2 linked regions of the Sporomusa sphaeroides DSM 2875 genome follow. The protein of the gene in region 2 interacts with the protein of the main gene of each other region in a pairwise test. Links are inferred from orthologs where the notes say so. Each region holds a gene or a part of one and is shown on either strand. Other genes may lie near its edges. The genes, in order: rlmN and ftsZ.

Evidence for each region.
Region 1: the proteins of ftsZ (region 2) and rlmN interact in binary tests that used the Escherichia coli proteins (3 or more experiments, as listed by UniProt). The link is inferred for Sporomusa sphaeroides DSM 2875 from one-to-one orthologs.

The regions. Positions count from the first base shown.
Region 1 is NZ_CP146991.1:2,288,880-2,305,647, reverse strand. Bases 5,858-8,798 are described here. They hold rlmN (23S rRNA (adenine(2503)-C(2))-methyltransferase RlmN), read left to right. Parts: upstream 5,858-6,769; coding sequence 6,770-7,828; downstream 7,829-8,798. Other genes in these bases: SPSPH_RS10735 (FHA domain-containing protein), read left to right, coding at 8,719-8,798; SPSPH_RS10740 (FhaA domain-containing protein), read left to right, coding at 7,949-8,716; rsmB (16S rRNA (cytosine(967)-C(5))-methyltransferase RsmB), read left to right, coding at 5,858-6,756. Outside these bases: metK (methionine adenosyltransferase), read left to right, coding at 1-39; SPSPH_RS10780 (heavy-metal-associated domain-containing protein), read left to right, coding at 183-410; SPSPH_RS10775 (hypothetical protein), read left to right, coding at 423-551; priA (primosomal protein N'), read left to right, coding at 651-3,071; def (peptide deformylase), read left to right, coding at 3,189-3,641; fmt (methionyl-tRNA formyltransferase), read left to right, coding at 3,647-4,588; SPSPH_RS10755 (DUF116 domain-containing protein), read left to right, coding at 4,600-5,376; more of rsmB, read left to right, coding at 5,413-5,857; more of SPSPH_RS10735, read left to right, coding at 8,799-9,204; SPSPH_RS10730 (Stp1/IreP family PP2C-type Ser/Thr phosphatase), read left to right, coding at 9,210-9,923; SPSPH_RS10725 (FtsW/RodA/SpoVE family cell cycle protein), read left to right, coding at 9,929-11,191; SPSPH_RS10720 (peptidoglycan D,D-transpeptidase FtsI family protein), read left to right, coding at 11,184-12,611; pknB (Stk1 family PASTA domain-containing Ser/Thr kinase), read left to right, coding at 12,626-14,512; rsgA (ribosome small subunit-dependent GTPase A), read left to right, coding at 14,558-15,433; rpe (ribulose-phosphate 3-epimerase), read left to right, coding at 15,434-16,090; bifunctional diaminohydroxyphosphoribosylaminopyrimidine deaminase/5-amino-6-(5-phosphoribosylamino)uracil reductase RibD, read left to right, coding at 16,539-16,768.
Region 2 is NZ_CP146991.1:1,817,432-1,824,086, reverse strand. Bases 38-2,920 are described here. They hold ftsZ (cell division protein FtsZ), read right to left. Parts: upstream 2,063-2,920; coding sequence 1,013-2,062; downstream 38-1,012. Other genes in these bases: ftsA (cell division protein FtsA), read right to left, coding at 2,090-2,920; SPSPH_RS08180 (sigma-E processing peptidase SpoIIGA), read right to left, coding at 38-821. In the rest of the region: more of SPSPH_RS08180, read right to left, coding at 1-37; more of ftsA, read right to left, coding at 2,921-3,283; SPSPH_RS08165 (small basic family protein), read right to left, coding at 3,443-3,772; SPSPH_RS08160 (DUF881 domain-containing protein), read right to left, coding at 3,774-4,466; SPSPH_RS08155 (cell division protein FtsQ/DivIB), read right to left, coding at 4,493-5,239; SPSPH_RS08150 (D-alanine--D-alanine ligase family protein), read right to left, coding at 5,337-6,269; murA (UDP-N-acetylglucosamine 1-carboxyvinyltransferase), read right to left, coding at 6,287-6,655. UniProt on the Escherichia coli protein: Essential cell division protein that forms a contractile ring structure (Z ring) at the future cell division site. The regulation of the ring assembly controls the timing and the location of cell division.

The sequences.
Region 1 (16,768 bases), 480 kb from region 2 along the record:
GATAAAGCCGATATGCTTCGCAAAGAAGCCAATATATAAGAGTTAACCGTTCTTTGGTTTCAAGTAAAAAAGGGTAAGAATCTTAGACAGGGTAGTCAGCGGATAAATATTAATTAATTAGTGGCCAATGGTAATACTAATATTGCTGGAGACTCAATTCAGTAAAAAGGGGAGGTATTCCATTGGCCACACAGAAAAATACCACACAATCCGTTTACCGTGTTGGGGGCCTCAAAGGCGACCATTGCCGGGACCGTATTGAGCATACGTTGTCCCACCTTCATGGTGTTTCGTCCGTAAAAGTAGACTTAGCTTCTAAGCAAATTGCTGTCAGCCATGATGCATCGGTGACTTCTAGCGGATATATTGAAGAAACCTTACAATCACTCGGTTATTCAATTCAAGGTTGAGGAGTCTGACATATGAAGCTCCATTTTTCACCGCTGAAAAAGCGCCGGATTAAGCGTTTTTTTAAACGTTTGCCAATGGACACCGGGCTAGATTGGGAAATGGCCGCTCATGATCCCGAAAAACCGGTAGCAGGTATTTGACACTGAAAAGCGAATATAAATATATATGTTAGCTAACAAAGGGGACTGCATAGTCCCCTTCTCTTTATCCTTAAGAAAAGAAAGCCAGGTGTAGAAAAAATGGCAAACACCGCTCAAATTATTGTAAATATTCCTGCCCGCAGCATTACTAAGCCTTTTTCCTACATTATTCCAGCTCACTTACCTGAGATCACTATCGGCTGGCGTGTATTAGTTCCGTTCGGCAACAGGAAGGTAGAAGGGTTCGTTGTCGGTGTGGAACCCGAATGTACGGAAGGCTTAAAAGCCATCCTTGCTATACTTGATGATTACCCCTGGTTTGATGACAATATGTTGAAAACAGCCAAATGGATAAGCCAGTATTATCTCAGTTCACTGGCCGAAGCCATGCGTCTGTTCGTTCCCGGCCTGTCGGGAGTAAAAACGCAAAAAGCCTATCAGGCATCTGCCGCAATGGATTATGAAGCGGCAGCCATGCTGCTCGACAACAAGCCGGAGGAATACCGCCAGGCACTCACCTATATTTATGCTCATGGTCCGGTTAGTCTCAAAGATCTTGCCAAACTTCCCGGTAACATAGATGCTATGATAAAATTTTTTTTACAACATAAACTAATTATTCATGCAGATACTGTCAATACACGCGGCAAAGCCAGTACAACGACGATTATTAACTTGGCTGTCAGCAAGGAAACTGCTGCTCAAGCTGAGCAAATGCTGCCCAAAACCAGGGCAGCCCAGCGCCGGCTTTTGCAGGCACTCCTGCAGAATAATGAACTTGCCTTGCCCCAGTTGCGCCACCTTAATATTTCGCAAGCCACTGTAAAAAAATTAGCAGAACAAGGGCTCATTACCAGCCGCAGTGTACCGGTACTCCGCAACAGCTATGACAGCGTTTGTCAGCAGGCTGCCGAGGTATCATTGACACAACCGCAGCAGCACGCCTTACAGCTAATAATTCCAGCCATTAAAGCCGGAACGCATAAATCTTTTTTGATTCACGGCGTTACCGGCAGCGGCAAGACGCTTATTTATATCAAGGCTGTCGCTGAAGCCCGGCGACATAATCGCCAGGCCATTGTCCTGGTGCCGGAAATTGCTTTGACCAGTCAGCTTGTCGCCCGTTTTCGGGCAGCGTTTGGCAATGATGTTGTTGTTATCCACAGCAAACTATCAGTCGGCGAACGGCACGATGCCTGGCGCCGCCTCCAGTCCGGCCAGGCTGGCATTGTTATTGGTGCACGTTCGGCTTTATTTGCACCTGCCCGCGATCTGGGCATAATAATTATCGATGAAGAACATGAGTTTACTTACAAACAGGAAGAATCTCCCCGTTACCATGCCCGGCAGGTTGCCTTAATCCGGGCCAGACTGGCCGGTGCAGCCCTGGTACTGGGCAGCGCTACCCCGGCGATAGAAACTTACTTCCAGGCACTTAACGGCACCCATACGTTAATCTCTATGAATAAACGGGTTGATGATGTGCCAATGCCGGAAGTTACACTTGTTGATATGCGCCAGGAATTGGCACAAGGACGCCGCAGCGTCATTTCACTGCCACTGCAGGAGATGTTAGCCAGAGCCCTGGCAAAAAAGGAGCAAGCCGTTATCCTGCTTAACCGTCGCGGCTATTCTACCTTTGTCCTGTGCCGCGAATGCGGCCATGTGCTCAAATGCAGACATTGTGATATTTCACTGGTATATCACACCCCCGGCAATAGCCTTCGCTGCCATTACTGTCAGGAACGCCATACTGTGCCTGATACTTGTCCTGAATGCGGCAGCCGGTATATCCGTTATTTTGGCGCCGGTACCCAGAAGGTGGAAGAGGCACTTACCGCATTATTTCCGGCGGCAAAAATTGTGCGTATGGATCAGGACACCACCCGAGGCAAAATGGCACATGATAAAATATTAGCGGCTTTCGCTGCCGGAACGTATGATATTTTGTTAGGCACACAAATGGTAGCCAAAGGTCACGACATTCCTAATGTAACGGCAGTTGGAATTATCTCGGCAGATACTGCGCTTAATCTGCCCGACTTCCGGGCAGCTGAACGGACATTTGCGCTCTTGACGCAAGCGGCAGGGAGAGCAGGACGCGGCGCAAAGAGCGGGCAGGTAGTAATGCAGACATATAATCCCGAGCACTATGCGATAACTGCCGGAGCAGAGCATAATTATCCGGCATTTTATGAACATGAGATTGCCTTTCGCCGTCAACTGAACTATCCACCGTTTGCTAATTTGATAAAAATAACAGTACAGGCTGCCGACGAAATCATGGTGCACCAGAGTGCTAACAAATTGGCAGTCGAACTGGCTCAAGCAATGGCGGGAATAGCTGCCGACATTATTGGACCGTTTCCGGCATCGGTTCATAAAATAAAAGACGTCTTTCGCATTAATATTTTAATCAAAACAAAGGATCCAGCTGCCGTGACCAGCCTGTTCACAGCTTTGCACATTAGCAGCCGCAAAGATGTGATTATTGACGTAGACCCTGTGAATGTCATCTAACCGTCACATTAAATTATTTTGTCAAAGCTTGACTCATGTATTTGACACTTTCGTCACCTGCTAAACTGTGATAAAATTTGTCTAATGGCCTGAAAGGAAAGAGGGAGGTACAAAACCATGCCAGTAATGGAAATTAAAAAGGCAGGCGACAAAGTGCTTAAAGATATTGCTGCGCCTGTAGAAAAGATTGACCGCAAAATTAAACAATTGCTTGACGATATGACTGAAACCATGTATGCCGCCGATGGTATCGGACTGGCTGCTCCGCAGGTGGGAGTATCCATGCGAGTGGTAGTTATCGATATTGGTGACGGCATTATCGAACTGATTAATCCGGAAATCATTAACAAAGAGGGCTGTGAAAATGGTACAGAAGGCTGTCTGAGTGTCCCAGGCATGTATGGGGAGGTAGAAAGGTATGGGACAGTAACGGTGGAAGCTCTGAATCGCAGCGGCAAAAAAATCCGGATTTCCGGTTCTGGCCTACTGGCACGTGCTCTGCAACATGAAATAGACCATCTTAACGGCATTTTGTTTATCGAACTGGCAAAAACCATACATAAGGGGTAGTTGTAATGGGAAAATTGCGTACGGTATTTATGGGCACACCCGACTTTGCGGTACCTTGTCTGGATATGCTTGTAAAAGAAGGTTATCCGGTAGCCGGAGTCATCACGCAGCCTGACCGCCCTAAAGGGCGCGGTCAAAAACTGGCCTACTCGCCGGTTAAAGAAGCTGCACTGGCATACAATCTGCCTGTTCTGCAGCCTGCCAGCATCAAAACTGTTGACAGCTACAACCAGATTGCCGCCCTTAACCCGGATATTATTATTGTCGTTGCCTTTGGACAACTTTTGCCTAAAAAGCTGTTAGAACTGCCGGCCTACGGCTGTATTAATGTACATGCCTCACTGTTGCCCAAATATCGCGGCTCAGCGCCCATCCACTGGGCCATCATCAACGGAGAAACCACCACCGGTATTACCACCATGTATATGGAGGTCGGCATGGATACCGGCGACATGATTGCCAAAGCCGAAATCCCGATCCTTCCGACAGATACTACCGGCAGCCTGCATGATAAATTGCAGGACCTTGGTGCAGCCGTATTATCAGATACTCTCCGGCAACTGGCGGCAAACAGCGCGCCGCGCGAAGTACAACAAGAGTCTGAAGCAACCTATGCCCGAATGTTGTGCCGAACCACAGAACGGATTGACTGGCATCTGCCGGCAACAGCCATACATAACCTCGTACGAGGCCTGAATCCCTGGCCGGGAGCGTATTGTACCTATCAAAATAAATCATTGAAAATCTGGCAGACTAGAGTACATGACGCTTCACACTCCTGTTCAATTCCGGGACAAATTATCCAGATAACCAAAACAGGATTGGTTGTTGAAACAGGTAAAGGGACAATCGAACTATTGGAAGTGCAGCCTGAATCCAAACGACGGATGAAAGCAAGCGACTGTGTTTGCGGCTATTGTCTTACCGTAGGCAACCTATTGGAGTAGAAGGTGAAAGTATGATTGAAGTAGCTCATCGTCCTCGCAAGCGTCTGTTTTTAATACTTATTCTCATCAGTTTATGTATTGCAACCATCTCAAGTTATGGTCTATGGATCGTTAGTCTGCCCGGCCTGGCTAACATCAGCAGCTATTTACCCATGATTCTCGGCGTAGTTTTGGCTGCGGTAATTTTGGCTGCTGCCTTTGGTGTTATCGGTATCATCCTGGCTATTTTGGGGTTTAATACCCTGGGAATGTTCCAGGGAGTGGCCTGGTCGGCCATTAATCTGTTATTTCCTCTTGCCATATGTGTGGGCAAGCTTTTTGACGTTGAAAAAGAACGTATTGAACGCTCGTTTATTGAGGTCAGCAACCATTTAATCAAACACAAGAACATCGTCGTAGAGTCCGGTAAGCTGCTGATTATGACCCCGCATTGCCTGCAGCATGAAGACTGCCCGCATAAAATTACCCGCAATGTTGCCAATTGCCGCCGCTGCGGCCTTTGTCCCATTGGTGACCTGACCACACTTGCCGAAAACTATGGGGTTCACATCGCAGTGGTAACCGGTGGTACTCTGGCGCGAAAAGTAATAAAAACAATACGCCCGCACGCCGTACTGGCCATTGCCTGTGAACGCGACCTGACAAGCGGCATTCAGGATGTTTTTCCCATCCCTGTCATTGGCGTACTTAACAGCAGACCACAGGGTCCCTGCTGCAACACGCAAGTCGACCTTAAAAAGGTCGAACAAGCGCTCCAAAGCTTTGTTACGAATAAGAAGCATAAATAATAAATAAAGATGGTGGCAGCAATGACCGCAAAAAAAATTGACGCCAGGGAAGTGGCGCTGAAAATAATTAATGAAGTTGAAACTAACGGCGCCTATGCCAACATTGCCCTTGCTAAAGAAATAAACCGGCGTACGGCCCAGGGACAGCTTTCTGATCAGGACCGGAGGTTTATTACCGAACTGGTTTATGGTACTGTCAAAGCAGGCGCGACTTTGGACTGGCTGCTCGGCCTCTATCTGAACCGTTCACTCACCAAAGTAGCACCTGTTATTAGAAACATCCTGCGCCTGGGTATATATCAACTGTTTTTTCTTGAAAAAGTACCGGCTTCTGCCGCTTGCAACCAGTCGGTAGAATTAGCAAAGAAGTATGGTCATGCCGGTACCGTTAAGTTTGTTAACGGCGTGCTGCGCAATGCTGCCCGCAATCCGGAAAAAGTTGTGTATCCCGACCGGGACAGTCAACCGGTTAAATACCTTGCATTAAAATATTTCCACCCTGAATGGCTGGTTGAACGGTGGGTGGAACGCCTGGGTGTAACCGATTGTGAAGCTTTGTGCCAGACTAACAATACTATACCGCCCCTTTCCTTACGCACCAATACTATCAAAATCAATCGCGACAGACTCCTGCAGCGCTTAGCCGGCGAAGGCGTAGCCTGTCAGGCGTCGGCCTGGACGCCTGAAGGAATTGTCTGTCAGGAACATCCGGGTCTGGGTACTCTTGCCTCCTTGCAGGAAGGTCTGTTCCAGGTCCAGGACGAAAGCTCCATGCTGGTCGCGCACATCTTAGACCCAAAACCCGGCGAATTTATCATCGATGCCTGTGGCGCACCTGGCGGCAAAACTACACATATTGCTGCCCTGATGAATAATACCGGGAAAATATTATCCACCGATATTTATGAGCATAAACTGGCACTTATCCGGGAGAATGCCGCCCGTCTGGCATTGACTAATATAGAAACCAGGGCACTTGATGCCGTAAATTTAGGCAGCATGTTTCCGCTTAAGGCAGATAGAGTACTGGTAGACGCTCCTTGCTCCGGTCTGGGGGTGCTCCGGCGAAAACCTGATTCCCGCTGGCGCAAATCGCCCGAAATACTGCGCGACCTGCCTAAATTACAGGCTGCTATCTTAGTCAGCGCCGCTCAATGTGTAAAGCCCGGCGGCGTTCTGGTATACAGCACCTGCACAACCGAGCCTGAAGAAAATCAAGATATTGTTGGTGATTTTTTACGTGCACATCCTGACTTTAGTCTTGAGCCCACAGGTCAGTACCTGCCGGCCCAGAAGCGTCCTGACAAGCTGCTGCAGCTCTGGCCGCATACCGACAGTATTGATGGTTTTTTCATCGCTCGTATAGCGCGTCAACAGTAAGGCGGTAATTAATATGACAACTACAGCAAAATTAGAATTGTTCGGGCTGTTTGCCGCTGAGATTGCAGAGGCCATACGGCCTTTGGGATTAGAAACATACCGGGCCAGGCAAATTGCCGAATGGTTGTATAAACACAATGTCCGTGACTTTAGCGCCATGACTAATTTGTCTAAAGACCAGCGAGTTAAGCTTGATGACCAATTTACCATTACCCAGCTTCGGCAAAAGGCGGTTCAACACTCGGGCGATGGACGGACAAGCAAGTTTTTGCTGGCCTTTCCTGATGATATGGCTGTCGAAACAGTTCTTATGCGTCAACCTTATGGCAATAGCGTTTGCATATCCACTCAGGTTGGCTGTGCTATGGGCTGTACTTTTTGTGCATCCACCTTAGGAGGGTTAGCCCGAAACCTTACCGGCGGAGAAATACTCGCTCAGGTGCTGTATATCCAGGAACTGTTAACACTTGAACAACAAAAGGTAGACTCTATTGTTATTATGGGTTCAGGAGAGCCTTTGGCAAATTATGATAACGTGCTGCGTTTTATTCGGCTTATCCATGAAGCCTACTGCCTGAATCTGAGTTACCGCAGTATAACCTTGTCAACTTCCGGACTTGTTCCTGAAATTGACAGATTATCCCAGGAATCATTACCGCTCACGCTGTCAATCTCATTACATGCACCTACTAATGAACTGCGAACCAGACTTATGCCGATTAACAAGCGTTATCCGCTCGAACAAGTGCTGGCGGCAGGTGACCGCTATTCTGCTGCCACAGGCAGACGTGCCACTTATGAATATACTTTGATTGCCGGCATTAATGACCAGCCGTCACAGGCTGCCGAATTGGCGGTTCTGTTAAAAGGTCGGTTGGCTAACGTCAATCTAATTCCCATTAACCCGGTGCCTGAACGGGGATTACTCCGTCCTTCGCCGGCTGAGGTCGTTAGATTTGAGCAACTGTTAAAGGCGCAGCATATTAATGTAACTGTCAGACGCGAGATGGGAACAGATATTGATGCCGCTTGCGGCCAATTGCGCCACAAAATAATTTTAGATAATGGTTAATTTTGACTAGCTCAGCAATATCGCGTATAATAAAGGAAATGCGTCCTGTACGCTAAATTTTAGCAAAAGCGGATGCCGGAGCAGAATGAAAGATTTAAGTGCTTAGCAGGAGTGTTATATTTGAAAATTGTTCGCAATATCGAAAATTTTTTTGAAAAATATATCGAAGGGTTCTTTAATAAGCAGTTTTCCAGCAGCCTGCAACCGGCTGAAATTGCCAAGCAATTGGCCAGGAAAATGGAAGATGAGCGTACGGTTGGCGTATCCTGCGTTTATGTGCCAAACCACTACGCGGTCTATATAAACCAGGAAGACTACGAACGGCTGGAGCCTTGTGCGCCAGCCGTGTGTGGTGAATTATCGATGTATTTGAGCCAAGAAAGCCGCAGTAAAGGTTATACTATGGCTGGCTGCCCTCAAATCGAACTCTTTGCTGATGAACAATTAAGCAAACAGGAGTTCAGGATTACGTCAAGTTTCACCGAAGCTCCCGCCGAAGAAAGTGACAACCAGCTTGACGCTATCCCTGATGCCGGCGATACCAGGATATTCGACAAAATGGAGCCCATGCTCCTAACCCGCCCGCCACAGCAGCTTTTACATGGCTTATTGACCGTAATTGACGGATTGGATGCCGGGTTAAAAATTGACTGCACTGTTAACCGGATAAACATTGGTCGCCGTAATACAAATGAACTGCCGCTGACAGACATGAATACCTCACGTCTGCACGCATATATTGTGTATGAAGAGAACTCTCATGTTATTCACGATGCCAAAAGTCTTAACGGCACTTATGTCGGCAACCAGCGTATTACCCACAAGCAGTTGAAAAGCGGTGACAGAGTAAAAGTGGGGAACACTGTGATTTTGTATGAGGTGAAGTAGAATTGCCCGGAAAAATGCAGGTGTTTAATATTGTTGTAATAGCCTTGCAGTATAGCCTGGTGATACTGCTCTATTACTTTTTGTACCATGTAATAAAAATTGCAGTCAAGGATTTGACAGGCTTGTCAGATCCGGTGAAGAATACTGTTTTGGTCAGTTCTGAACTGCAGGCGGCAGCCGGTAGTGATACACCGCCGCCCAGGCTTGTAGTTATTGCCGACAAGCAAGCCTTGCTGTCACAAACCAGTTTTGTCATAAGCGACAGTTTAACAATAGGACGCAGTGAGCATAATGATTTAGTAATTAATGATAGTTTTGTTTCACATGAGCATGCCTGCATCTCCAAATCGAAGCATAACTATCTGTTAGCTGATTTAAGCAGCACAAACGGCACGCTCGTTAACGGCCAACCGATTGAAGAAGAAATTGCTTTAGCGGATGGAGATGTAATACAGATTGGAGCGGTTACTCTTACGTTTGAGAGGTGATTTCCATGCTGGCATTTGCACAGTCAGACATTGGTATGGTACGCAAAATCAATGAAGATAGTTATGTTTTTTCGCCGCCACACTTGTTTGTAGTTGCCGACGGCATGGGTGGACATGTTGCGGGGGAGATTGCCAGTAGCCTTGGAGCCAGTACTATCCAGGAACATATCCAGAAAATTGAACAACCTGCCAACTGGGAACAGGTATTAAAAGAAGCAATTGACAAAGCCAATTGCATTGTTTACCAGATGTCCCAGAACAAAAGCGAATGTCAGGGTATGGGGACTACCGTTACTGCCATATATGCTGACGGTACTGAGATATGCTGGAGCCATGTCGGGGATAGCAGATTGTATTTAATCAGGGACAGCATATTACAGCAAATAACCAGCGACCATTCACTTGTTTGGGAACTGGTGCAAAGCGGCAACATCACCAGTGAGGAAGCACTGGTTCACCCGCACCGCAATATTTTGACAAGGGCTGTGGGCACCAGTGATACCATATGCATAGATTCAGGCAGATTTTCCTGGCAGCCTGGCGATAGTTTGTTGCTATGCACTGATGGATTAACCAATATGCTTAGCGAAGAAGTTATACTAAGGATTTGCACACAGCTAGACCAGCCGCAGACGATTGTCAATACCCTGGTAGAGCAAGCACGGGATGCCGGCGGCTATGACAATATTACAGCTATTCTCGTGCAATATAAGGGTTAGCTTATATGAAGCAGGTAAAACAAGCTGAATTTGGACTACTCCTACTGACTGGTGTCATTTTAATCAACGGGTACCTTGCAGTTACCCTGTCAAACCAGCAATTTACTTACCAAATACTTAGTATTATCGTTGGGTTAATCGGCTTGTGTATGACAGCATCATTACTTGTTCGCCGTTTTTGCACTGCTGCCGATCCGTTAATATTGCCGTTAGCCGTATTTTTAGCATCTATCGGGCTAACACTTATTATAAGACTTCGTCCTGATTTATTTATTCCGCAAGTTATCTGGTTAGCGATAGGGCTGGTGGCCTTTGTCGTTACGGCGGCATGTTTTCGCCAAGCCGATGCTATCGCTAAATATAAGTACCTGTGTGGTATAACCGGTGTTGCATTATTGATCATCACTATCCTGTTTGGCGTAGACATCGGTGGCAACAAAAACTGGATTATCCTAGGTCCGGTAAGATTTCAGCCTTCCGAGTTTGCCAAATTGCTGATTATTATATTTTTAGCCGCTTACTTAAGCGAAAGACGTCAACTTTTAACATTTGCCACCAGACACTACGGTCCGTTTACTTTGCCTCATCCGCGTTTTATCGCCCCTTTATTGGCCTTGTGGGGTTTAACCATGGCTATGCTTATTGTCCAGCGTGACTTAGGTTCAGCTTTGTTGTATTTTGGCACAACGGTAACCATGGTTTATATGGCAAGCGGCAGACTAAATTATGTAGTATTGGCACTTGGTTTGTTTTTTGCTGGTTCAACGGTGTGCTATCTGCTATTTCCTCATGTTCAGACCAGAATTGATATTTGGGCCAATCCCTGGGCCGACCCTACCGGCCAAGCATATCAGATTGTTCAGTCGCTGTTTGCTCTAGGCTCAGGCGGTATTCTTGGCAGCGGCCTGACATTCGGTTATCCCACTATCATACCGGAAGTACACACTGATTTCATCTTTGCCGCTATTGGTGAAGAGTTGGGGCTAATGGGTACGACTGCCGTAATGCTTGCTTATATGCTTATTGTCTACCGGGCTTTTCGCGCGGCGTTAATCTCGCCGACTCCATTTACCATGCTGCTGGCCGGTGGTTTAGGAGTCCTTACAGCACTGCAGGTTTTTATCATTATTGGTGGTGTCACTAAGTTTTTACCGCTGACCGGCATAACCCTGCCACTGATCAGTTATGGCGGCAGCTCCATGGTCTCAAGCTTTATCCTGCTGGGTATGTTATTTGCCATATCGGAGGCGACAGCACCCAATGAATAATCATAAAAAGCTTCCACATCAGGCAATCCGCCGGAGTATCCGGCAAGCCGCGCTGTTTTTGGTCGGTCTGCTGGTGCTGCTGTTTGGCTATGTGACATATCTGCAAGTTATTGCAGGCAACAGTCTTGCCTTTCACCCGCTTAACCGTCGCACAGCTGAAGCCTCCCTCAAAGTGGAGCGCGGCCAGATTGTCGATAGTCAGGGAAACGTGCTGGCTGTAAGCAAACGGTCGGCACAAAAAGAGTATCAGCGGGAATACCCATATGATACATTATTTGCCCATATTGTGGGCTATGACCATCCCAAGTATGGCAAAACCGGTCTTGAAAGCAGTTATGACGGCTACCTGTCAGGTCAAATAAATCCTGAACGGCGGTTAGGTGCAGTCAGCCAGTTATTTACCAGCAGTGCAGGCAACACTATTACCCTCACACTTGATGCCAGGCTGCAGCAAGCTGCTTATCAGGCACTGGGTAACAGACGCGGCGCAATTGTTGCCATATCGCCGCAAACTGGTGCCATATTGGCTATGGTCAGCCGCCCCGGTTTTGATCCCAATACGCTTGCAGCTAACTGGGATACCCTTTCACAGGCAGTGGGCAGCCCCTTGCTTAACCGGGCTACCCAAGGGCTATACCCGCCAGGCTCCATCATCAAGGTGCTGGTAGCCGAAGCTGCCTTGGCTGAGCGGGCGGCCAATGTCAACCAGCAGTTTACTTGTACCGGTTCACTAAAAATCGGTTCAGATTATACACTGCCGGAAGTCGATCACCAGGCGCATGGCAAAGTGACGTTAGAGCAAGCGCTGGCTGTATCCTGCAACGTTACTTTTGGTCAGTTAGCACTGGATTTGGGGCGGGATAAGATGGCTAAACACTATGAGCGCTATGGTTTGGCTCAGCCGCCTACAGGCGATATTCCGGTAAGTGCCGGCAGGCTGCCTGCTTTTTCCAAGTTAAGTGACGGCGATTTAGCCCAAACCGGCATAGGTCAGGGAAGTCTGTTAGTCACACCGCTTAGCATGGCGATGCTGGTATCGACCTTTGCCAACAAGGGAACTATAATGAAACCATATCTAGTGCAAAGAGTTACGGCTCCTGACGGCACTGTGCTCAAAGAAACTTCACCGGAAAAATGGCTGTCGCCGGTGGATGCCAAAATTGCCGGTCAGGTTGCCGCTATGATGGTAACTGTGGTAAATAAAGGAACAGGTAGCAGAGCTGCGCTGCGCGGTATTGAGGTTGCCGGCAAGACCGGTACAGCCGAAAATCCCCATGGCGCATCACATGCCTGGTTTATTGGCTTTGCTCCGGCTGACAACCCGCAAATTGCGGTAGCCGTGATTATTGAAAATGCCGGTTCAGGCGGTGCCTTTGCCGCACCCGCGGCCCGGCAAATATTTGTACAGGCATTACGTTAGGGGGGAGGGAACTGATGCTCAATCGCACACTTGATGATCGTTATACAATATTAGAACGAATTGGCGGCGGCGGCATGGCCGATGTATACCGCGCCCATGACAAACTGCTGGACCGTTCAGTAGCTGTTAAAGTGCTGCGTTCCCAGTTTACTGATGACGAAGAATTCGTCAGCCGTTTCCGGCGGGAAGCGCAGGCTGCAGCCCGGCTTTCTCACCCTAATATCGTTAACATCTACGATGTTGGTCTTGATGAACAAGCCTACTACATTATCATGGAATACATCTCCGGGGAAACATTGAAGGATAAAATTGAGCGCGAAGCACCGCTGCCGGTAGAAACAGCCGTGCGTATTGCTATCGAAATAGCAGAAGCGCTTGAGCACGCTCACCAGAATAATTTGGTTCACTGCGATATCAAACCGCATAATATTTTAGTCACCCGGTCAGGGCGGATAAAAGTAACCGACTTTGGCATTGCCAGAGCAGTTACTTCTTCTACTATGACTAACTCCGGTACCATTATCGGCTCAGTGCATTATTTTTCGCCCGAGCAAGCCAAAGGTTCTGCTGTTGGTGCTAAATCCGACATCTACTCTCTGGGCATCGTGCTCTATGAAATGCTGACAGGCCATGTTCCATTTGCCGGTGAATCGCCAATTAGTATTGCACTAAAACACATACAGGAAGACCCTAAGCCGCCCCGTGAATTAAATCCGGAAATACCACCATTGGTTGAAGCTATTATAATGAAAGCAATACATAAAGATCCGGCAGCCAGGTTTAGTGATATCGGTGAGATGATTGCCGATTTTACCATGGCGCAGAATTATTTAAGTGATGACCGTACCCGCAGATTATCCCGCAATGATTTTCCCACCCAGATATTGCCGCAAATTACATCACCGGCAGAACACGAACGGCCGCAGGGATCAGCGCAGGCAGACTCCCGGCTGCCTCATTCAAACGGGAAAAAACGGCCTAAAATCTGGCTATGGGCAGTATTATTCTTCTTATTAATTGGCTCAGCACTTGCTGCCTTTTTGGGTTTTGGCAAATTTTGGAGCCTAAGTGAGGTTACTGTTCCCAATGTCGTCGGCAAACAGGCCGAGGCGGCGAAAAATATTATCACCAGCCAGAATCTCAGGGTTTCGGTTTCAGATGCTTTCAGTGACAAAGTGCCGGAAGGCTATGTTATTTCCCAGCAGCCTGAAGCGGGAACAACAGTGAAAGAGCAGCGCATGATAACGATCATTGTCAGTAAGGGCGGCGAAATTATTGGTGTCCCTGACTTACGTGGTCTTAACCGCCGGGATGCGGAACTGCAAATTAAAAATTACGGCCTTAAATTAGGCCGGATTGACGAACAATTTTCCCCAGATGCTGCACAGGATACCGTTATCGGCCAGAATCCGCGGCCACCGGCACAAATAGAAAAAGGCACAGCCATTGATATTGTAATAAGCAAAGGTGCTGAACCGAAAAAAGTAGTGTTGCCTGATTTCCAGGGATCATTGTTAGACACCGTTGCCACTCAGCTCGAGAGCCTAAAACTCAAGCAGGGGAATGTAACCGAAACACCAAATGATAAATATCCGCCGGGAACCATTGTCAGCCAAAATCCGCCACCGGCTACCGAAGTAGCGGAAGGCACAACCGTTGATTTTTCTGTTGCCAAAGGAGTACCAGGCGCAGTCAAGCGGGCAGTGGTGCAGGTAACCGTACCTGACGGCCCGTCCCGCCAGCAGCTGCAAATCGTCGTCACCGACACCAACGGACGCCGGATTGTTTATGAAGGCGCGCACAAACCTGGTGCGCGAGTGGAAAAAACAGTTGAAGGCATCGGCCAGGTGCGTGTTCAGGTGTATATTAACGAAAAGCTGCTGCAAGAGCAAACAATATAGCGTGTTTCCGCACACGCCTGAATTCGCTGAATTAGGAGGCCTCATGTGCTCAACGGTATTGTAGTAAAAGCCTATAACAGTTACTACTATATACAATCAGGCAGCAAAATTGTCAGTTGCAATCTGCGCGGCCGGTTTAAGAAAGAACGGTTTTCGCTCACAGTAGGTGATGAAGTAACCTATACCATGACCGGACCGGACAAGGGCGTTATTGAGGAAATTTTACCCCGGCGCAGTATCTTAAAACGCCCGCTGGTTGCCAATATCGATCAGGTGGTATTGACTTTTGCGGCCGTTAATCCTGATATTAATCCAGCTTTAGTTGACAGATTTTTAGTTGTTGCCGAGTATTCGGAGCTGGACATAATTATCTGCATCAATAAGACCGATTTAGCTGATCTTGATGCTGTGTCACAACTTGCCGGACGCTATGAGCAAATTGGTTATAAAGTACTCACCGCCGCTGCCAAAGCGGGTACAGGTATTGATACGCTGCGCTCACTTCTTTACAATAAGATTTCCGTCTTTGCCGGTCCTTCAGGAGCAGGCAAATCAACGCTGCTTAACGCTATCCAGCCAGGTCTTGAGCTAACTACCGGCGAAGTCAGTCACAAAATCGGCCGTGGTAAACATACTACCCGGTTTGCCGAGCTGCTGCCGCTGGCAGGCGGAGGTTTTGTCGTAGATACTCCGGGGTTTAGCTTTACAGAGTTTAATGACATGGAAGCAGCCCATCTCATGGATTATTTTCCTGAAATCGCAGCAGTTGCTCCAGCATGTAAATTCAATACCTGTCTCCATTACAAAGAGCCGCAGTGTGCTGTTAAGCAAGCGGCAGCAGACGGAAGAATTCATGCAGACCGCTATCAGTCCTATCTTGAGATACTGACTGAAATTAGAGAAAACAAGAAGGGATACTAAATGACGAAGACAATCAAGATTGCTCCATCCATACTATCGGCCGATTTTTCCCGGTTGGCTGATGAAATAATTAAAATTGAGCAGGCAGGTGCCGACTGGGTACACATTGATGTAATGGATGGGCATTTTGTTCCCAATCTGACTTTTGGGGCACCAGTTGTTGCTGCCATTCGCAAAGTTACCCCATTACCGTTTGATGTTCACTTAATGGTTAATAATCCGCAAGACCTGATTGAGCCATTCGCCAGAGCAGGGGCCGATATTATTACCGTTCACGCCGAAACAGCCCCCCATTTGCACCGGCTGATTCAAACCATTAAAGAACTGGGAAAAAAGGCAGGCGTTTCACTAAATCCGTCAACACCCTTGTCGGCAGTGGAAGAAGTGCTTGCCGATGTCGATATGCTGCTGATTATGAGTGTTAATCCCGGATTTGGCGGACAAAAGTTCATACCCAGCGCAGTGGATAAAATCGCCCGGTTAAAAAGTATGCTTGATGAACGAAATCTTATCGTCGATATTGAAGTTGACGGTGGTATCAATGCCGCTACCGCCCGCCAGGTAATAGCTGCCGGTGCCAACATTCTGGTTGCCGGTTCTGCGGTTTACGGCGCACCCGACATACCGCAAGCAATTAATGCCATTCGCGGGACTTGATTATATTGTCGTTTAATGGTAACATATTATAGGAGCTAGTGTTGTATCCGGTGATGTTATGGAGTATAGCTCCGAGAATTTTTGTTGTCAGGCGCGGCGGAGGAGCCGCACATATCGGACATATGTAAGGCGACGACAACAAAGTCTGGCGGCAAAAAGGCCGGTGATATACTTCATGTTATCACCGGATGCAGCACTAGAGTCATTATGGTCACAACTGTATAATGAGCCTTTGGGGCAAGGTGAAAAAGAGAAATCTTTTAATTCCTGACCGGCGGTATAGCCCGCGAGCCGTTTTACGGCTGATTCGGTGAAATTCCGGAGCCGACAGTATAGTCTGGATGGTAAAAGGCGTAATTTAAGCCAATCGGCATTTTCAATTTGCCGATATAAACTGTTGATAGCCCCAAAGCGTATCAACAGTTTTTTTATGTACTGGAGGGCTTCTATGGATCAATATTATATGCGTCAAGCATTGACTATTGCACAGTATGCGGCAGGCAGAACCAGCCCCAATCCACTGGTAGGCGCCGTTATTGTAAAAGACGGCCGGATCGTCGGTCAAGGCTGGCATCGTCAGGCCGGTACACCCCATGCGGAAATTCATGCTTTGTCCCAGGCTGGCGAACTGGCCAAAGAGGCAACAGTATATGTAACACTTGAACCGTGTTCGCATCA
Region 2 (6,655 bases):
TAAAGGCCAATAAGCACCTCGGTCGTATATGCCAAGCCATCCTCAGTCCTCACACTAATACCGTCCGGTCTAAAACCAAGCAGCATATTTTTTCCACCGACAGATTGACAAGGAATAACTTCCACTCTTGCCAGCCAAGCTGCATCCTGACATTCGTGAAGATTTGACAACCAGGCCGCCGGACTGGTAGAAGTTAAATAACCGGCTGCCTGTGAGCCTAGCAACTGAATTGCCGACTGCCAGCATAGCAGGACTACCGGCTTGTTCCCCAGCAGTGAATATAAGTTATTCCCGGTATCCAGCATGCCGGTGACATCTTTGTTCTGTCCATTATATTCAATCCGCACTTGATAGAAATTTCGCCGGCGAATCATTTTCCCCATCAGTCTTCTGGCAATAAGCGTAACAAGCATGACGGCTATGACACTGCCTGCAGCTAAGCTGCTCCAGGACATATCAAGATAATTGCCTGCCTGCTGGGGTGCTTCTGTTTGAATAAAGTATAGCCAACCTAAGGTAGCTCCGCCCAAAATGAAGGAGACAATAAAGAAGGCACCGACAAGGACCAATGTTGTCCTGACCGTCCTGTAACCAAAAGCCAGCAAGACAAGCACTACAGACATCAGCAACTTTCCCGGAATACTGTACAATACCGCCAGCTCCGGAAAAATTCCACTCAAAGCATAAACTCCCCCAAAGAGGGCGGCCGGCAACAGGCGTTTCCAGCTATAAGAAATGCCTGCCGCATGCGCTGTTAAGACCAGAATAACGCTATTCATGATACAATTAACAATCAATACTACATCAGCATAAATATACACTGGACATACCTTCCCGGCTGGAATTTTATAAGCTGTAACACTCTACACTATATGCGCTGAACCTAATTGCTATTCCAATTATAACAAGCAGCTAAGTAAAAGAGTGTCTGTTTTTGCCAGAAATTAACTGCAAAAACAGACACAAAAAACCCGGCTCAGATTGAGCCGGGTTTAATTTTCCTACTATCTTTTTAGCGACGCATCCAGGCGGGGATATCTAAGTCCCGCCCTTTAAATGGTTCAATAACCGGAGTTCCTTCTTTTCCTTCACTGTGTTTCAGGAGTGGCTTAGGATCAAAACCGGTAGCAATAACAGTTACCCGTACTTGATCTTCAAACATCTCATCAATGGTAGCACCGAAGATAATGGTAGCTTCCGGATCAGCAGCTTTGGCAATAATATCGGCAGCTTCATTGACTTCAAACAGTGTAGTATTGGGACCGCCGGTGAAGTTGAGCAATACACCTTTAGCACCATCAATCGACATCTCTAACAGCGGGCTTCTGATAGCTGCTTCAACAGCCGCAATGGACCTGTTGTCGCCTGTGCCAAAACCAATACCCATGAGTGCTGAACCAGCGTCACTCATAATCGTCTTAACATCGGCAAAGTCAAGATTAATTAACGCAGGCACAGCAATCAGATCAGAAATTCCTTGTACACCCTGCCGCAGCACGTCATCAACAATTTTGAAAGCATCCATAATAGAAGTTCGTTTATCAACTACCTGGAGCAAACGGTCATTAGGAATGGTAATTAACGTATCTACTTTTTCCTTAAGCTTGGCAATTCCCCGTTCGGCTTGGAGTTGACGTTTACGTCCTTCAAAAGTAAATGGTTTGGTAACAACCCCAACCGTTAAAGCTCCGACCTCTTTGGCACATTCGGCTACCACCGGCGCTGCGCCAGTACCCGTACCACCACCCATGCCGGCGGTAATAAACACCATATCGGAACCTTTAAGAACCTTAATGATATCCTCGCGGCTTTCTTGCGCCGCTTTTTCACCAATATCCGGATTAGCGCCTGCCCCTAAACCTTTTGTTAACTTTTCCCCGATCTGAATCCGATAAGCGGCTTCAGAACCAATGAGCGCCTGAGCATCGGTATTAACAGTAATAAATTCCACGCCCTGCAATCCGGCACCAATCATGCGATTAACCGCATTATTGCCGCCACCGCCTACACCGATAACTTTTATAGAAGCAAACTGGTCTAAGTCCATGTCAAATTCCAACATTACAAAGTTTTCCTCCCTTAACATCTATCAAATTTTCAATAGTTTCTTTGCTTTATCAATAAATACACCCCACGCGCTCTGACCAGCCTCCGGCTCGTTTGCAACAATCCGTGTACCATGGCTTATAATGCCATAACACACAGTATTGGACGGATGTACATATTCAGCAGCCAGCCGGTCTGGTTTCACCACTTCGGTATCAAGCTGAAAAACTTTAGCTACACAAGCTGCCATACTAGGCGTCGCCCCTGAACCACCAGTCAAATAAATACGTTCAAAGGTCTGTTCTGAGCCAGGCAGATACTTGTCCATTAACGGCTTAAGATAATCGTACATCAAAGTAACAATTTCATCTACTCTGCTTTCAATAATATCATATAAAAAGTCAAAGTGAACATGTTTGTCAGTCGTTCCATAATCATTGCAATCAAGCACTATTCCCTGGTTACGCAAATCAGGAGACAGCCGGGAATAGTAGCGTTTGATTTCCTCCGCGTGGGCTTGGCTGACGCCTATTCCCTGCATTAAATCACTAGTTATGTAATCACCGCCTAACGGTAACGAAGCCGAGTAACAAAGGTTGCCACCGACATAAATAACAAGTTCAGAAGTACCGGCACCCATATCGATAAAGATAAAGTTGCCTGGCCGCGCCGGCAGCTCATTTTTCATAGTTTCGGCTGCGATAACACTGCCAGCGACAATACCATTCAACTGGATTCCCTTCCCGGCAAGTGCCTCTCGGAGCTCCTGGATAATGGCTTGAGGAGCTGATATGATATGGGCTTCTACTTCTAAGGCGGTCCCTGGCAGGACTGCCGATTCTTTGGCAGGAAACACATGCAAAATGTCGGCATCATCCTGGGCAACCGAAAACATGGCCGCTTTGCAGGCACGCTCAACATCCAAACGGGTTACCGTTCCAGGTGTTGACGGCGCAACGCTGCCAATACTATTTTGCGTAACAAGTGTTGAACCACTGAGCCCCAAATAAACACCACCGGCAGCTTGGGTGTCAGCCGCCATAATAACACAATCTACTGCTTGTCTTATAGAATAAGCCAAAGCATTTATATCCGTAATGACTCCCCTGGCATATCCTGCTGTCGGGGCAGTCCCACTGCCGACAATTGCTACACTGCCATCGGCTTGTAGTTTTCCGGCAAATACTTTGACCATGCCTGTGCCGACATCAATAGCTAATATGTTTTTTTTGTTCATAAATCCCTCGCAGCACAGTATTATGTTTCTTCCCAATAGTTTCAACAAAAGTAGCATTTTCCCTTTTTTTTTCCGGAAAAATACTCGCTTTTTTTAAGGCAGTAACAACTAGAGCTTCAAGACCGAACCACTAACAGACGGCCTGAAGCTCCGGAGAATTTATTTCTTAAGAAAATACCGGCGAATGATAGCCAGGTTTTGAAAAATCCGTAAACCAAAAGCCAATAGTGCAACATAATATAAATCAATCCCCAGGCGCTCACCAATATAAACTAAGCCGGCAGCCATAAGCGCATTGGTGAAAAAGCCGGTTATAAATACCGTATTGTCAAATTTGTATTCAATTCCGGCTCTAAGGCCGCCAAATACCGAGTCTAACGAAGCCAACAAAGCTACCGACATAAATTTTGCATATTCAAGCGGTACAGTAATCGGGAAAGAGATACCAATAAGAATACCTATAATAAGTCCAATAATCGGCAAGACCATATTACTGCTCACCTTCCTTAGCCGGCTTGGCAAACTCAAACCGGAAAGCGCCTTTATATGCCGGGACCACTACTGCCTCTTGCTTTTTAATTGTCACTTGAATACCCCAGAATTGCAAGGTTTCAATAACACCGCCGCGCATTTTCAGTGCATTTTCCAATGTTGTGGGTTCTCCGATAGCCCGCACATCATAAGGTGGCGAATAACGGGAGTTATTCACCGATAAAGTTGGACCGGCACAGCGAATTTCCGAGCTGGCAATGAGCCGCTGCTCATTAATAGAAATAGCCTCAGCACCTGCCGCCCATAATTCGTTAATGACTTTTAAGATATCATCATCATGAATAAGATACAGGTTAGGGTTTTCCCCCGGTTTGGACGGCCGTTTGCTATCATCAATTGTTACAATAATTCCCGGACCTTCTACGGCTACTACACCGGCGCCCATCCTTACCCGGTCAAATTCCTTGGATGCAACTTCAACACCTGAAGTGCGTTTTAAATCCTGAACCTGCTTAGCCAGCTCATCCCGTTCCTTTTCAGTCTGGTTCAGCCGTTGGGATAAATCCTCTACCCTTTGATAGGGAATACTTGATTTAATATCCTCAGTGGTACGATATTGTACCGCCAGCATAATACCCAGCACTACACAGACCAAGGCAATGGCAAATTGCCCCTGCTTAATAGGTAACAAAATATCGTCTCCTTTCCAATTACACCTTATTTGTCCCGTATTTTGATAATGGGTGAAGTATAGTTAAGATCTATATATTCAACAACCATTTTTTTTGCGGAAATTTCCTGTAAAATTTCACCTGTTAATTTGGCTTTTTCCATAAGCCGTTGATTGTCACCAACCCGAATATAAATCGAGCCGGTGGTATAAGCTACAAGTTCATCAGCAGACTTAATGTTGACCTCGGATAATTGGTTTAAGACCTCCTCATCCAGCGCCGCCAAGTATGTTAATACATTTAAAAGTCCAGGATTATTCACTTGGTCACCAACATATACATTCCCCAAACGGACGCCGGTAATAACAGGCACTTTGACTTGTTTCAAATTTTTAAAAGCCGCCATAACTATGCCCTGCCTGTCAATTTCCACAAAACCATACTGATTGGCGACAAATGCCAACGGCTGACGTTCCTGAATATGAATACCGATAGTAGCCGGAAATTCTCTTTCAACCTGCACTTCAGCCACCCGCAGGTCATTCAGCAATCGGTCCCGTATTTCAGGGGTTTTCAGCCGAAAAATATTTACTTGTTCAGGAACACCCGCAACACGCAATACATCTTCGACAGCAATATACTTATTGCCTGAGACAACGACTGTCCCTACCGTAAAATAGGAAGAATTAATAAATAAAAAAAATGCTATCAGCACTGCTAAAGCCGCCAGACAAAGCGCGAATCGCGAAGCCCGGCGCTTCCTGTCCGCTTTCAAGCGTTCTGCCGTTTGCATGCAATCACTCCTGTAGACACCTTATGCAGTAATTATACAACGGATTGTCCGCTAAAGAAATAAAAAAATGAGCAGTTAATACTGCCCATTTCACCTTTTATTCAGCTACCATCAACAAAATGCGTTCACACAATTCGTCAAAACCTATACCGACAGCAGCTGCTGCCTTGGGCACAAGGCTGGTAGCCGTCATGCCTGGAATAGTATTAATTTCCAGAACATGAGGCTGATTATCGTTGCCCAGCATGACGTCAACCCGGCCAATCCCCCGGCAGCCCAGCAGCTTATATGCGGCAAGCGCTATGCGTTGTACATGGTCGGCAACCTGGGTTTCCAGTCTGGCCGGCACAATATATTCGGTGGCTCCCTTAGTATATTTAGACCGATAATCATACCGTCCGGATTGGGGTACTATTTCGATGATGGGCAGTGCCTCCGGCGAGCCTGTGCCAAGGATGGAAACAGTCAGCTCTTTCCCCCGGATAAATTCTTCAACAACAATGTGACCGCTGTAGTTAAAGGCTTCCCGCACAGCAGACTCAATATCACCGGCCTTTTCGACAATGATGACACCGATGCTTGAGCCCTGAGCGGCGGCTTTTACTACTACCGGCACACCAAAGGTAGTTAAAATATCCTCTGCCACCAAAGCCAAATCTGTATCCTGTTTGCTGTACAGCCGGGACTGCGGGGTAGGTATCCCTGCAGACATAAACAAGCGCTTGGTTATCGCTTTATCCATGGCCATCGCACTGGCTAACACTCCTGAACCGGTATACGGTATTCCCAGCATCTCCAGGGTGCCTTGCATCAGTCCGTCTTCACCATACAGTCCATGAATAGCATTAAAGACTACATCAATCTGCTCTTGTTTAAGCTGTTCAATGAAATTAGGGGGATCAAGGTCTACGCCAACGGCAGTATACCCTTTTTCTCGCAGCGCTGTTAAAATAGCCCGCCCTGTATTTAACGATACTTCTCGTTCAGACGACGGCCCACCCATAACAACTGCAATTTTTTTGTTTTTCATAAAAAATCCCCCTTTAGTTACCCTGTCCTTACAATTTGTGCTCCTAAAGACTGCAACTTTTGCTCTAAATTTTCATAACCGCGCTCAATATGATATACCTGTTCAATCTCGGTGGTGCCTTTCGCCGTTAATGCCGCCAAAACCAGCGCACTGCCGGCGCGCAAATCAGGAGCAGCCACAATGGCGCCTGTCAGGCTCGCTACCCCGCGGATAATGGCAGTACGGCCTTCCACCTTGATTTTGGCCCCCATTCGGGTAAGCTCATCAACATGCTTAAACCGGTTCTCAAAAATAGTTTCGGTAATAATACTGGTCCCTTTGGCAATGGTTACTAAGGAGAGCATGGGTGCTTGCAAATCGGTGGGAAAACCGGGATATGGCAGTGT